DNA from 3 places in the Dyella sp. 2HG41-7 genome. Region 1 is predicted to be linked to each of the others. Evidence: riboswitches for the same ligand, from Rfam matches in the RefSeq annotation. Region 1 holds a riboswitch; each other region holds the start of a gene.
The links. A riboswitch is a leader RNA that binds a small molecule or an ion and turns the genes downstream of it on or off. The one in region 1 is predicted to bind cobalamin.
Positions count from the first base shown of each region.

Region 1 (5,166 bases):
TTGACCCCTCACCCTAACCCTCTCCCCAGAAGGGAGAGGAAATAGTTCGCTAGCTTCAAGGTTTACAGACGATGGCTGAAATTTCGCCCAGCGCACGTTATCAAGAAGGCGTTGCCGCTCACCGCTGGAGCTCCGACCCCGCGCAGCTTGCCGTGCTGCCGGAATTGGACCGCATGCAAGCGGCGCTGTGCGCTGTCAATGAAAACGGCAACGGCTTGTTTGGCCGTCTAAAGTCGTTGCTTGGCGCCGAAGAACGTCGCGCCGTTCCGGGTTTGTATCTATGGGGAAGCGTGGGACGCGGCAAAACATTTCTGATGGATCTGTTCGCTGCGAGCTTGCCGCACGGCGTCGCGCTTCGACGCCACTTCCATCGCTTTATGGGCGAAGTGCACGAACAATTGCGCGATCTGGGCGAACGTCAGGATCCGCTGGTCGAAGTCGCCGCGAACATTGCCGCGCGCTGCCGCGTGCTTTGCCTGGACGAGTTTCTGGTCAACGACATCGGCGATGCGATGATCCTGGCCAATCTGATGGAAGCGCTGTTCGCGCGCGGCGTCTCCTTGGTCACGACTTCGAACACCGCGCCGGACAATCTTTATAAGGACGGCCTGCAACGTGCGCGCTTTTTGCCGGCGATCGCCTCCATCAACCAGCATTGCCATGTAGTGGAAATGATTTCCGCGCACGACTGGCGATTGCGCGCGCTGACGCACGCGCCGGTATATCACACGCCGCCCGGTCTTGAAGCGGAGCGTGCGTTGACGCGAATCTTTTCCAGCCAAGCGCAAGGCAATGTGGTCGACGGCGGCGACATCGTGATCAACGATCGCCCGATTCCGGTGCGCAAGCGCGCCGGCAATATCCTGTGGTTCGACTTCGCCGCGCTTTGCGACGGTCCGCGCGCGGTCGCCGACTACATCGCGCTCGCCAAAACGGCGCCGGAAATCATTCTTTCCAACGTGCCGCAATTCACCATCTACAGCGAAGATCCCGCCAAACGTTTCGTGCAATTGGTAGACGAGTTCTACGACCGCCACGTCAAGCTGATTCTTTCCGCCGGCGCGCCGATCACCGAGCTGTACGATGGCGAGCGACTGCGCGCGGAATTCGGTCGCACGGAATCGCGGCTGATCGAAATGCAAAGCGAAGAATATCTGGGGCTTGCGCATCGGCCCGAGTAAGCGCATCGGCGCTCGACGCGCGCGCTGTTCCGCGTTCTTGCATGCTGTTACCGTGCCGCTTACGCCTGGATTCGGGAGCTCTCGATGCTGACTGTCTTCGCTATTGCTTTGCTCGCCGGCGCACCCGCCGCGCCCGACACCTTCAACGAACGCGTGCAGCGCGCCAAGATGTTGGAAGCGAGCGCCACCGGCCCCGCCTATCAAAAGCAATTCTGGGCCAAGACCGGCAATCCGATGACGGATACGCTCAAAGGCTGCCTCGCCAGCAACGCACCCGCGGATAAATCGCCGTTTACGCTAGTGGCGGATATTTCGCCCGACGGCCGTCCGCTGAATGTGGAAGTGCGCGCACCGACGCCAGTCGCCAAATGTCTGGCCGGTCAATTCTCGAACTGGACCTTTCCCGCGCCGCCCAAGCAGACCGGATCGACGAATTATCCGATCGAGATCGATGTGAGCATGTAAGCGCGCGAAAACATGCAGCGCCGACGTTGTGTCGCGCGCTGCATCGATGCATTACGGCGTGGATGACTTGCCCAGTTTCAGCATCACCACGCCGAGGGACGGCACGCTGAACACATGCTTGTCGTCGATCTCACCGAGATCGCGCTGCGCCCACAAATCGCGTGCAGTCACCTCGCCGTGCAATCCCAGCGCTTTGAAATCCACCGTCGCGCTCAAATCGTGATTGAGCGTATTGAACAAACCTACGGCCATGGTGCCGTCGGCCAGCGGACGCATCCAAAGTTGGATCGGTCCTTCTTGCATCACGCGGCGGCCGGCTTTGCCGAGCGCATCTTGATTGACGGCAAGCACTTCGGGATTGGTGAGCACGTCGCGCGTCGTGGCATCCATCGTGAAGAGATCGTTGCCGGCGATCAGCGGCGCCGCGAGCAATGCCCACAAACTCATATGCGTGCGTTCGGTCGCTTGCGTATCCATACCCTTGTTGCCGATTTCCAGCATGTCCGCGTCGTTCCAGTGACCGGGTCCGGCGAAACGCTGCAAGCCTAGCTGCGCATTCGCGTTGAACATCATGCTGTCGTAATTGGCTTGAATATCGTCGGTGGAGCGCCACAGATTGGCGCCGACCTCGGCGCCCCACGACCACACGCGTCCCCAGCCATAACTGCACAGCGCGTACACGATCGGACGGCCGGTGGCCGCCAGCGATTGATGCATCAGGCGATACGCCGATTTCATCATCGCCGTCTGCTCGGCTTCGCTTTTACCTTCCATATGTTTGTGGAAGCTGCACAGATCGTATTTGAGATAGTCCACGCCCCAGCTGGCGAACAACTTCGCGTCTTGCGCTTCATGTCCGTAGCTGCCGGTGAAGCCGCCGCAGGTTTGTTCGCCAGGCGAGGAGTAGATGCCGAACTTCAAGCCTTTGCTGTGCACGTAATCGGCCAGCGCTTTCATGTCTGGAAATTTCTTGTTCGGATGCAAGACGCCTTGCGCATCGCGCTCGCCTTGCCAGCCGTCGTCGATGATCACGTACTGATAACCGGCTTTCGCCATACCGCTGCTCACCATCGCATCAGCGGCGTGGCGAATGTCCGCGTCGGTGACATCGGGGCCGAAATGATTCCAGCTGTTCCAGCCCATCGGGGGCGTGCGCGCGAGCGTTGCAGCGTCGGATGGCGCGGCCGTCGCGAACCACGGCATCATCAGCATGCTCAACAACACCAACCACCGTGTTACGGCTCGACTGCGCTGGCTCATCGCTTCGCTCCTTATCGACAAGCGTCGGAGCATAGCCGACACGGAGCTTGTGTCATGTGTTGCGTTACGATCTTTGGGCATATCTACCGGGAGTCGCCGCATGCGCGCACCAACGGGTTCGGTTGTCGGGCTGTGCTCCGCGTCCGCCACGATGTCGGCGATGGGAATGGCCTTTCTCGGTTACTGGGGCGTGCACGAACCCACGCCGTGGAGCGCGCGCGACATCATGGTGGTGTGCCTGGCCTTTCTCAGTTTCATCGCCCTGGGCGCCACGATCTGGATCGCGACCACGCCGATCGCCGACGGCGCCGTCGAACGGATCGCGCCGGCGCGTCGAAGCTTCGCCGCCGGGTTGGTGTTGATGTGGGCGGCGATCATCGTGGCGATCGCAAAGTAGCCGCGACCCGTCTTGATCAAAAAATTTTTAAGCCGCATCCGGCTTGGCGCCACGCCGCTTATCCACCGGCTTATCCACAAGTTATTGGGTTGACCGATCCCGACTACCCCGATATGTTGTGCTCGTCGGTCGTCGCAATCGGAGCAATCTGAGGGCGACTCGGGAATCCGGTGGGAATCCGGAACTGCCCCGCAGCGGTAAGCGGAGACCAAAGCCCAATGACGCACTGGCCTTCGCCGGCCGGGAAGCAGGGTGAGTAGGCGGGCCGCAAGGCTCACATCCGCAAGTCCGAAGACCTGCCGACACGGCATGACCGGAATGTCATGCCGCTCGTGACGGCCTCCGCGGGGAGGTATGTCGCACGACGCGGATGTCTTACCCGTGTCGGGCGATCGACCGCGCAAACCGCCACATCAGCCCTGCGCGCGGGAGCAGGCGGTTGAGACCTAGGAGTCTGTCCTCTTCAACCGGATGCGTCCGGCCTGGACAGGCTCCATAGCCGGAGCGCCCACCATGCAGCCTATCGATACCGAATCGCGCGAGCGTAACGACGTTCGCGCTGACACGTCCGCGTTTTCCGCCGACGCCACGAACACGAACCTCACGATGTCCGCCACTGCCGAAACACCGTTCGCCCTCACGCCCCCGCACAACCCCGGCCAGATGCGCGTCACCAAGCGCAACGGCCGACACGAAGTCGTCGACGTCAACAAGATCGTGCGCGCCGTCACGCGCAGCGCGGAAGGTTTGCACGGCGTCGATCCGTTGCGCGTCGCGCTGAAAACCATCGGCGGCTTGTACGACGGCGCCAGCACGCAAGAGCTCGATCAGCTTTCCATTCGCACCTCCGCAGCCTTGACCGCGGAAGAACCCGAATACGGCCAGCTCGCCGCGCGCCTGCTCAGCGCCTTTATCGACAAGGAAGTGAGCGGCCAGGAAATCCAGAGTTTTTCGCAATCCATCGCGCGTGGCGCGGAACTGGGCATCGCCAATGAGCGTTTGCGCGATTTCGTGATGGCCAATGCGCGCAAGCTCAACGACGCGATCGATCCGCTCGCCACGCGCCGCTTTGAATACTTCGGTTTGCGTACGGTCTACGACCGCTATCTGTTGCGTCATCCGCAATTGCGCAAGGTGATCGAAACACCGCCGTATTTTTTTATGCGTATCGCCTGTGCGCTCGGCGGCAACGATATCGCCGAGACGCTGGAGCTGTATCGTTTGTTCTCCTCGCTAGAGTACATCGCCAGCTCGCCGACGCTTTTCAACGCCGGTACGGCGCACGAACAGTTGAGTTCGTGCTTCCTGCTCGATTCGCCGCAGGATTCGTTGGAATCGATTTACGAGAAGTACGGCGACGTCGCCAAGCTCAGCAAATTCGCCGGTGGTATCGGCTTGGCATATTCGCGCGTGCGCTCGCGCGGTTCGCTGATCAAAGGCACCAACGGACACTCGAACGGTTTGGTGCCGTGGCTAAAAACGCTGGATGCGTCCGTCGCCGCCGTGAATCAAGGTGGCAAGCGCAAAGGCGCGGCGTGCGTGTATCTGGAACCGTGGCACGCGGATATCGAAGAGTTTCTGGAACTGCGCGATAACACCGGCGATGAAGCGCGCCGCACGCACAACCTCAACCTCGCCAACTGGATTCCCGACGAATTCATGCGCCGCGTCGAGCACGACGGCAACTGGTCGCTGTTCGATCCCAAAGTCGTGCCGCATTTCGTGGACACCTGGGGCGAAACCTTCGAACGCGCCTACCACAAGGCGGAAGCCGAAGGTTTGGCGGTCAAAACGGTCAAGGCACGCGAACTGTATGCACGCATGTTGCGCACGCTGGCGCAGACCGGCAACGGCTGGATGACT
Region 1 covers NZ_JAJEJV010000004.1:749,615-754,780, reverse strand. The annotation lists gene zapE (cell division protein ZapE) at 72-1,181, shown strand; gene L0U79_RS04840 (peptidase C13) at 1,266-1,646, shown strand; gene L0U79_RS04835 (glycoside hydrolase family 27 protein) at 1,698-2,906, opposite strand; gene L0U79_RS04830 (hypothetical protein) at 3,007-3,303, shown strand; cobalamin riboswitch at 3,413-3,622, shown strand; gene L0U79_RS04825 (ribonucleoside-diphosphate reductase subunit alpha) at 3,910-5,166, shown strand, end outside.

Region 2 (5,166 bases), 370 kb from region 1:
CGCGCGTGCACCGGCCAACCCGAAGAACTTGCCGACCGAGCGCAGGACGATAAGTCCTTTGCGATGCGTGAAACGGCTGAGGCTATTTTGCGGTGTGACATCCATAAACGCTTCATCGACCACCAGCCAACCATCGCGCGCGGCAAGCTCGGCATGCGCCTGCAACAACTCCTGTGGATCGAATCGTTCCCCACCCGGATTGTTGGGATGAATCAACACCAGCACATCCCACGACGCCGTATTGGCGAGCAAGGCGCTGGCGGCCTGCGTGGTCACGCGATGTCCTGCATGTCGCCATGCACGCGCATGCTCGGCATAACCGGGCGCGATGATGCCGACACGCGATGGCTTACGTAGCAACGGCAAGGCTTGAATCGCCGCTTGCGAACCTGCCACCGGCAATACGTGCGGCGCTTGGTAATAAGCGCTGGCCATTTCAGCCAAGCCATCGTCGTCTTCCGGCAGACGCTGCCAGACCGACGCAGGTACGTCGGGCACCGGCCAGCCGAACGGGCTAATGCCGGTGGAAAGATCCAGCCACCTCTCAACAGGAATGCCGTATTCGCGCGCCGCGCGTTGCAGACGACCGCCGTGCTCAAGCATGCGCGCCTCCGTGCATCGCCAAACCGATCAGGCCCGCAACGATCAGCCAAATGACAACGCCACGTCGCACCAATCGCCACGCGCGATCAATGGTGTTGGCGTCCGGCAATTCGCCTTCGCCCAGATCGGGGCGCGTTTCCCAGACACCTTGGTACGGCGCTGCACCACCCAACTTCACGCCCAAGGCGCCGGCGCCTGCGGCCATGACCGGACCGGCGTTTGGGCTTTTCCACAACGGCCCTTGCCAATGCCAGCAGCGAATCGCGCCATCGAAATGGCCGCACAACGCATAGGTAAATGCGGTAAGCCTTGCAGGCAAAAAATTCAGCACATCGTCGATACGCGCCGCCGCCCAGCCGAAGTGCAAAAACCGCGTCGTGCGATAACCCCACATCGCATCCAGCGTATTGGCCAATCGATAGAGCAACGCGCCCGGCGCGCCGGCGATAGCGAACCAGAACAAGGCGCCGAATACCGCATCGTTGCCGTTTTCCAGCACCGACTCGGTGGCGGCGGCAGCGACCTGTTGCGCGTTCAACGGCGACGTATCGCGGCTGACCATGCGCCCCACCGCTCTGCGCGCTTCCTCCAGATCATGATGCGCAAGAGCGTGCGACACGTGTCGCGCGTGCTCGTCGAGGCTGCGCAGGCCAAGCGTGAAATAAAGCACCGCCACGTTTACGCACCAGGCAAACCGCGCCGACGTATATCGCTGCATCACCCACACGCACAGCACGAAAGGCACGACAGCGAGTGACCACGCAAACAACCCGTTGGTGCGTCGATCCGCATACAGGCGATGTTCGATCCGATTCGCCAAGCGACCGAACGCCACCAGCGGATGGGCACGTTGCGCCTCGCCCAGCCAGCGGTCCAGCAAAACCGCGCACAACATGGCCAGCGCAATACTCATGGCAGAAACAACCGCAACGCCGCCAACGGGTTCGACGGAAAATAGAAGTGCACGAAACTTGCGGTTAGGCGACGATCTCGATAAACCGCTTCCTGCGACGGACCTCGGTTTGGATTGAATGCATGCGCGAGTGGCAGCGCATCGACCCACGCTTGCGCATAGTGAAACGTATGTCCGCGCATTTCGCCTTCGGGCAAGTCGACGCCTTGCAACCCCAACGCCGCCAGCCTTGGCTGCAACGCGGCGCGACCCCGCAACAGGCCGGCCATGCGCGCTTCATGTCCGTCCCGATCGGCAAGCGATTGGAGCGCAAACAACAATCCGCCGCATTCGGCGAGTATCGGTTTACCGGCATCGCGATGCGCGCATAGCGCAGCATGCAAATCCTGCCGCTGCGACAGCGCATCCAGATGCAATTCCGGATAACCGCCCGGTAACCACACTGCATCGCATGCCGGTAGGCCATCCCCGGCGACGGGCGAAAAGAAACACAACTCCGCGCCAGCCTCGCGCAGCACCTCGAGATTGGCTGGATAGATAAAGCAAAACGCATCGTCGCGTGCGACGGCGATGCGTTTTCCCTTCAACAGCGGAGGCACCGCATCGACACTCGGCGCATCAAACTTGACCGGAGGCGGCAAGGCTGTAGATGCATGCTCGGCCCATGCATCGGCCAGCGCATCGAGTCGTGCATCGATATCGGGCAATTCATTCGCCGACTTCAAACCAAGATGCCGCTCCGGCAACGCAAGTTTTTCGTCACGCGGCAACGCGCCTAGCCAATGTAACGAACAAGGAAGGCTCTCTTTCAGCAACTGCGCGTGATAAGCGCTGCCCACACGATTGGCGGCCGTGCCGTACATGGATAAGCCATCGCGATACGCCGCCAGTCCACACGCCAACGCACCGAACGTTTGCGCCATGGCCGAACCGTCGATCACCGCCATCACCGGCAAACCCAACGTTTGCGCGAGATCGGCGCTGGATGGTGCGCCATCGAACAAACCCATCACGCCTTCCACCAAAATCAAATCGGCGTCGCCCGCCGCATCGAACAAGCGCTTGCGCACATCGATTTCGCCGCACATCCACAAATCGAGCTGATAGGCGCGTGTGTGCGCGGCGCGCGCCAACACCATCGGATCGAGAAAATCCGGACCCGTTTTGAACACACGCACGCGCCGGCCTTGCCGAACATGCCAGCGCGCAAGCGCAGCAGTGACTGACGTCTTGCCTTGCCCGGATGCAGGCGCGGACACCAGCAGCGCGGAGCAATGACGAACGTCGGTCACAGTTCCACGCCTTTTTGGGCTTTGATGCCCGCATCGAAGGCGTGTTTCACCACGCGCATCTCGGTCACGGTATCGGCCACTTCAATCAGTCCATCCGGCGCGCCGCGTCCTGTGATCACGACATGTTGTCGCGGAGGTCGTGCGGCTACGGCGGTGAGCACTTGCTCCAATTGCACGTATTGCTTCACCAGCGCGATGTTGAGTTCGTCGAGCAACACGAAATCGTACGCGGGATCGGCCAGCATGCGCGCAGCAATCGCCCATGCGGCTTGCGCCGCCGCAATGTCGCGCGCCTTGTCTTGCGTTTCCCAGGTGAAGCCTTCACCCATCACGTGGTAGTCGAGCTGCTCGCCCGCAAAGAGACGGAAGAACGCTTCTTCGCCCGTCGAAAACGTGCCTTTGATGAACTGCACCACGCCGCACTTGAAGCCGTGCCCGAGCGAACGCGCCAGCATGCCGAAGCCCGAGGAGCTCTTGCCTTTGCCGTTGCCGGTATTCACGACAAGCACGCCGCGATCGATGGTGGCGCGGGCGATTTTGCGATCGACCAGTTCTTTCTTGCGCTGCATGCGCTCGCGATAGCGCTCTTCGGGCGTCAGGTCGTCGCTCATACGAACACCACGCGATACCGCGCGCGCGATAGAGATGTCGTTGCAAACTTCATAACGTCGAAAGTCCTCCGCGTGACTTGCACAAGGGCAACGGAGGAAGCGGTAACTGCATCGCGATGGATGCAGCGACCCGACACGGCCCTCCGCCTGTCTGGTTTCAATGCGAGGCCGGTCTCCGGGCTTGCGAGCGAAGGCTTGCGCCTCCCGATCCACGCCTTCCCATGCTCCAGGATGCTCGGAATTGATCAGAGCTTCTTTCAGCACAGTGGCAGTGAGTGGACGGTGTGCTCGCTTACCGTTGCGGGGGCAGCTCCGGGATTGCCGCGCGAACGCGACGCACCGGATTCCCGTTTCAACCGCCAGCTATGCGCAAGCGGTCACCTCAACTCGACGATCTTAGAGCCTGCACTCTGGCGCGCCTAGCCTGGCGTCGGAGAGGTTTTCTACACGCCACCTAGACGACCGGATAACGATGCTGGCTGCAAACGCAGGTTCCGAACACGTAGCAACTTGCGCAGGGTGGGATCGAAGGCAGCCGCAGCGGGCCTCTCATGCGAGCTAAGCACATGCTCAACTTGGATATTCTTATTTGGACTTTGAATCGCCTGATGATCCATTAGGTGCGTGGCGCTATTGTCACTAACCTGAAATTGTTGCTAAGCAGCAAATTTTACGTTTAGGGGAATACACCGAATGAAAAAAACCAATAACGGGTTCGACCGCAACGCGCCCACGAAACACACTCGCCATTTGAACGCCTTTACACCACTCGCTGCCGCGCTCCTGCTTGCGTTGGCTTCCAACGCCGCCGCACAGGACGCATCGCAAAGCGCCCTCCCGTCCGGCAACACGAAGAATCTGCAGGCGGTGATCGTCACCGGTACGCGCACGCAAAACCGTACCGATAGCACGTCGTTGTCGCCGATCGACGTGGTTCCCGCATCGGCGCTGCAGAGCACCGGCACCACCGAACTCACTACTGCATTGGCGCGCCTGATTCCGTCGCTGAATTTCCCGCGCCCATCGGCGACCGACACCACCGACTCGCAGCGTCCCGCGCAATTGCGCGGCCTCGCACCGGACGAAGTGCTGGTGCTGGTGGACGGCAAGCGCTGGCACACCAGCTCGATGGTGAATGTGGACGGCACCATCGGTCGCGGTTCGTCGCCGGTGGATCTCAATACGATTCCGCTTTCCGCGATCGATCATATCGAAGTACTGCGCGACGGCGCGTCCGCGCAATACGGCTCCGACGCGCTGGCCGGCGTGATCAACATCATTCTCAAGCACGGCGCGCAAGGCGGCTCGGTCGAACTCGACGGCGGCAAGTACGAGCGCGGCGGCGGCAAGCAGTGGCAAGGGTCGGCCAACTTCGGCATTCCGTTGAACGGCGACAAGGGCTGGCTGCGCATCAGCGTGGATGACGGCCATCAGGATCCGACCAACCACGGCGGCGTGGATATTCGCTATCCGCAGCTCGGCGAGAAACAAGTGTTCGGCGATCCCACAGTCAGCCAGCACAACCTGTTTCTGAATTCGCAGTACGACATCACCAGCAACATCCAGTTCTACGCATTTGGCAGTTATCACGCGCGCAATGCGATTTCCGACGAGTTGTATCGCAATCCGTTCGGTTACTCGTCGTCGGTGAAATCGCTGTTGACAGCGCTTTATCCGGACGGATATCAGCCGCTGTTGCAGGCGCGCAGCACCGATCAGCAATTCGTAGCCGGCGTACGCGGCACCA
Region 2 covers NZ_JAJEJV010000004.1:1,122,800-1,127,965, reverse strand. The annotation lists gene cobD (threonine-phosphate decarboxylase CobD) at 1-603, opposite strand, end outside; gene cbiB (adenosylcobinamide-phosphate synthase CbiB) at 596-1,516, opposite strand; gene L0U79_RS06320 (cobyrinate a,c-diamide synthase) at 1,513-2,808, opposite strand; gene cobO (cob(I)yrinic acid a,c-diamide adenosyltransferase) at 2,805-3,419, opposite strand; cobalamin riboswitch at 3,568-3,819, opposite strand; gene L0U79_RS06310 (TonB-dependent receptor) at 4,113-5,166, shown strand, end outside.
Region 2: linked by a shared signal. The riboswitch ahead of cobO (cob(I)yrinic acid a,c-diamide adenosyltransferase) and the one ahead of L0U79_RS04825 (ribonucleoside-diphosphate reductase subunit alpha) in region 1 are both predicted to bind cobalamin.

Region 3 (5,166 bases), 660 kb from region 1:
TCCAGCAAATAGCGGCCGCACAACGCGGGCGTGAGCGTGAGCGACACCAGGGCGGAAATCACGATCGTCGCAATCAGCGTGACCGAGAACTCGCGCATCAGCATCACCAGCGTGTTGTTGCCGAACACCATCGGCGCGAACACCGCGACCAGCGACACGGTGATGGAGATCACCGTGAATCCGATTTCGCGCACGCCAAGCAGAGCCGCATCCAACGGCTTCATACCGTTTTCCATATGCCGTACGATGTTTTCGATCACCACGATGGCGTCGTCCACCACGAAACCGACGCACAGCACCAGCGCGATCAACGACAGCGTATTGAGCGTGAAACCGAGCGCGTACATCACCACGAATGCGCCGGCCAGTGACAGTGGCACGCTGAACATGGCGATGATCGTCGGGCGAGCGCGGCGCAAAAACACCAGCATCACCAGCGCCACCATCAAAATACTGAGCAGCAACGCGATTTCCACTTCGTGCAGCGCCGACTTGGTGCCTTGCGTCAGGTCGAAAATCGGCGTGATCTGCACATCCGCCGGCACCAGGTTGCGCAAGCCGGGCAGGCGATTGCGGATGTCCTGCACCAGCTGCACCGAATTGGCTTCGGGGCGCTTGCTGATCTGCATGGACACGGCGCGCTGACCGTTGAACCACGCCGCCTGATATTTATCCTGCTCGCCGCTGGTGATAGTGGCGACTTCGGAAAGATACACAGGCACGCCTTTGCGGTTGGCGATCACCAGCGAACCGAAATCCTGCGGCGTCTGCAAGGCGTCGTTGGCAGTGACCGTCATCTGACGAATGCCGTCGCTCAACATGCCTTGTGGCGACGTGACGTTCGCCGCGCGCAACGCGTTGGCGATATCGTTCGCCGTAATGCTCTTGGCGGTCAGCGCCGCGCTGTTCAAGGTGACGCGCACCGCATGCGGCGCGCCGCCGAACACCTGCACCTGCGCCACGCCCGGTATTTGCGAGACGGCGGGCTTCAGCAAGGTGTCGGTGAGGTCGTAAAGCTTGTCCGGCGGCATGCTGGTGGATGTAAGCGAAATCAGCAGGACTGGAATCGACGCCGTATCGAATTTGAAATATTGCGGCGGCTGTAAGCTGGCCGGCAGATCCGGCTGCGCTGCGTTGATGGCCGCTTGCACGTCGCGCGCCGCCTTATCGGCGCTGCGACCAAAATCAAACAGAATCTGGATTTGCGTGCCGCCCGCATTGCTGTCGGACGACATCTGCTGAATGCCCGGAATGCGCCCAAGCTGACGCTCAAGCGGCGCTGCGACCGTTGCCGCCATGGTTTGCGCATCGGCGCCCGGATATTGGGCGATCACGACTAGGCCCGGAAAATCCAGCGACGGCAACGCCGCCACGCCCAAGGTGAGATAGGCGCAGAAACCGGCGATCGTCAGGCCCAGGGCAAGCAGCGACATGCCAATGGGGCGGCGAATGATGGGCGCGAAAATATTCATCGCATCACGCGCGCAACGGTGTCAGCACAACGCAAGCCGCGCCCGCACACATCCAGCGCGGGTCGTGGCGCAAACAAAAAGAAGGGCACATTCATGGGCACCTTTATGCCTGGGGAGCGAGCCCCGTAAATGTGCCTGAAGTCCGGCCGTGCCGAAAGGCATGGCGCATTTTCACTCCCTCTCCCCTCCGGGGAGAGGGTCGGGGTGAGGGGACACTCTTGCGATGACGTGAAATTAGAGCCTGTTACTCGTTCATTTCACGTTTGAAGCGAGACTGACCCCCTCACCTCAATCCTCTTCCTCGCTCCTCAAAACGCGGCCATTCATGGCCGCTCCCCGCGTCCCAAAGGGAGAGGAAGCGAACGCAAAGAACCATGCTTATGGGCTGTAACGCAAGGTCAGATACCACGTGCGCCCCAGCTGATTGAAGTAATACACCGTCTCGTAACGGTGATCGAACGCATTCGCCAGCTTGCCTTCCACTTCCCAGCCCGGCGAGAACGCGTAGCTAGCGCGCAGATCGGTGGTGGCGTAACCGCCCATACGTTCCGTATTGGCGATATCGTCGTAACGCTTGCTGGAGGCGAAGAACGTGGCGCCGACGTTGAATTGTCCCAGTTTGCGGTCGATATCGACGCGCGCCGTCCGCTGCGCGCGTCGTTGCAACAGGTTGCCGTTTTCCGGACCGCCGTCGTCGTTCTTCGGTTGCAGCAGCGTGAGGTAGCTTTGCACGCGCCAATCGTTCAGATGGAAACCGAATTGTCCTTCGATACCGCGAATGCGCGCGCGGCTTAAGTTTTGCGGCACGAAGTTGCTGTCGAGCACGATCAAATTGTCGATCGTGGTCTGATAAGCATTGACGCCCCAATTCCAGATCTGAAGCTGCTGCGTCAAACCGACTTCGATGCTGTGCGAAGTTTCCGGCTGCAAATTCGGATTGGCCGTCGGCACGCCGCCGAACGCGGGGAAATACAGGTCGTCGAAGGTCGGCGCGTGAAACGCGGTGCCGTAGCTCACCGAAAGCACCGGGCCGTTCGTGAAGTGATAACCCCACGCCGCCGATCCGGTGTTGTGATTGCCGTATTGATCGTTGTGATCGTGACGACCGGAAATCTGCACTTCGTTCTGGCCGAACGTGCCCTGGTATTGCGCAAAGGTGCCGGTATCGCCGCGCGTGATCTGCTGGAACGCCGTGTCGCTGGCGATATGCTCCTGCTGATAATCCACGCCCACGGTCAGCAACTGATCGGTGCTCAACGTGATGTCGTTCTGCCACGACGCCTGGTTGCGGCGCGAATCGAAATAGCCCGTGCCGATGCGCGGGTAATACTGGCCGAAATAGGTGCCTTGATAGAACGTGGCGTCGTCGTCGCGACTTTGTCCTGCGTTGAGCGTCACCTTCCAGATCGACAACGGCATAAAGCTCAGGCGTGCGCCAGCGACGTATTGTTCTTCGATGGCGTCGTTGCCGCTGTACGGGCTGCCGGCGTATTCGGCGTTGCTCTTGCTGCGCAACCAATCGAAGGCAAGTTCGGTGCCGTTGTCCCAGCGATAACCGAAGTTGGCGAAACCGTTCCAGTTGCGATATGCGTCGTTGCGCGGATCGTCCACGAAACACGCCACGCCCACTTCCGCCGCGCCCATGCGGCAATTGGGAATGCCGCCGCTATAGGTGCCGCCGAGGCTCGCGTTGTACCAAAGATGCGTATCGCCGCCGGAAACGCCGGCTTGTCCGTTTGCGTAACCGTGACTGCCGACGGAAGTGCTCACCGACGGCGAGATGCCGCCATTGGGCTGACCGTGCTTGGTGAAAATTTGAATCACGCCACCGATCGCATCCGACCCGTAGAGGCTCGCGCGCGGACCGCGCACGATTTCGATGCGATCGATCGCATTCACCGGAATCTGTTCCAACGCCGGCAAGCCGATGCTCACCGAACCGATGCGCACGCCGTCGATCATCACCAACACATGCGTGGCATTGGTGCCGCGCAGATACAGCGAAGTTTGCGCGCCGATGCCGCCGGGTTGGCCGATGGAAACGCCCGGTAGCCCGGTCAACAGATCGGCGATGGAAGTCGGTTGCAGGCGATCGATATCTTCGCGCGTGATCACACTGACCGACGACAACGCTTCGTTGGCTGTGATGGCCGTGCGCGTGGCGGTGACGATCACCGGCGAAAGCGTGCTGTTTTGATCGTTGGTGGACTGCGCATAACTCGCCTGGGCGGCGAATGCGAGTAACAAGGCAGTTGCGAGCGTAGTTTGTTTCGACAGCATGGAAAGTTTCCCCGCCGCACGTCCCCGCGCGGCTCAGAATGTCATGAGCCGATGCGCGCGACGATGAAGGAACGGAAGGCGGTCATGGAAACAAAACGCGGCCGCGATCCCGAACCTCGCCCACCGCGAGCACCAGAACCTAAGAGCCATTAAGGCTCTGTTTCAGGCCGGTCTCCGGACTCGCGAGCGACAGCGTATGGCTGTCGTCGAACGATGCCTTCCCATGCAAAGCACAGTGGCGCGTGATCGTTCGCAGGCTCCGCAGACGTCAACTATCTGCGGTTCAAGGCTCGCTTACCGTTGCGGGGGCAGTGCCGGCCTTGCTGCATGAGCAGCGCACCGGCTTCCCGTTTCATCCCAAAGGGACACCCGAAACGGGCGAACTGTAGCGGGAGAAGGGTGATCGAAGCAATTTTCTTTGCATTTCTCCCTCGTTTCAGGAAGAAAGCTAAGACATCAATCCGTCTGCAATTCGGCCACAAAGTCGTAAATATCCCCGCGATACCACGACGTGGTGAACTCCACCACGCGGCCATCGTCGAGAAAGCTGCGGCGTTCGATATGCAATCCAGCGCTGCCGGCGCTCACGTGCAACAGACGCGCTTGGCGCGCAGCAAGCAACACGGCGCGCAGGCGCTGCAGTGCGCGAACGGGGCGGCAGTCGTGTTTTTCCAGCGCTTCGTAGAGCGAATCGTGCACTTCGTGCGGATCCGGCAAGACGCTTACCGGCACCACGCTGCGTTCGATCGCCAATGGTTCGTCTTCCGCATAACGCACACGATGCAGGCGCACCACCAGCACGCCGGGCGACAGATTCAGCGCCATCGACTCTTCCGGCGTCACTTCGCCCACGCTGCGTTCGAAAAATTCGGAGCGCGGATGCAGGCCGCGTGCGCGCAAATCTTCGGTAAAGCTGGTGAGGCGCGACATCGGTTTGACGATGCGTTCGGCGACGAAGGTGCCTGCGCCGTGACGCTGCGTCAGCAGGCCTTCTTCGACCAGGCCGGAAATCGCCTTGCGTACCGTCACGCGGGACAAACCCAGGGCCTGCGATAAATCACGTTCGCTTGGCAACGTTTGGCCTGGTTCGATATCGCGATGCTGGATCACGTTGCGAATCGCCCGGCGCAGCCGCAGGTAGGCCAGCGGCTGGTGGGTGCTCGTTTCGCGGCTCAGACGCCGGTATTCGTCGGCAAGGGCATTCTGCATAAGCGCGAACCATACCAATGCCGAACCACTCGCACAACCGGGGTCTTCCGCCAGGGTCCGTCCGCTTAGGAGAAATTTGCATACGAATGCATGGTCGGGGGGACTGGTATTGCCTGGTATGTCATTGGTACGATCCTCATTCCCCGGCGGCTGCATCCCCGTGGCCAGCCAGCATCAGCAAGAGGTGAGTTGTGACTGCACCTGC
Region 3 covers NZ_JAJEJV010000004.1:93,844-99,009, reverse strand. The annotation lists gene L0U79_RS01875 (efflux RND transporter permease subunit) at 1-1,472, opposite strand, end outside; gene L0U79_RS01870 (TonB-dependent receptor) at 1,851-3,752, opposite strand; cobalamin riboswitch at 3,900-4,140, opposite strand; gene L0U79_RS01865 (GntR family transcriptional regulator) at 4,209-4,961, opposite strand; gene zwf (glucose-6-phosphate dehydrogenase) at 5,153-5,166, shown strand, end outside.
Region 3: linked by a shared signal. The riboswitch ahead of L0U79_RS01870 (TonB-dependent receptor) and the one ahead of L0U79_RS04825 (ribonucleoside-diphosphate reductase subunit alpha) in region 1 are both predicted to bind cobalamin.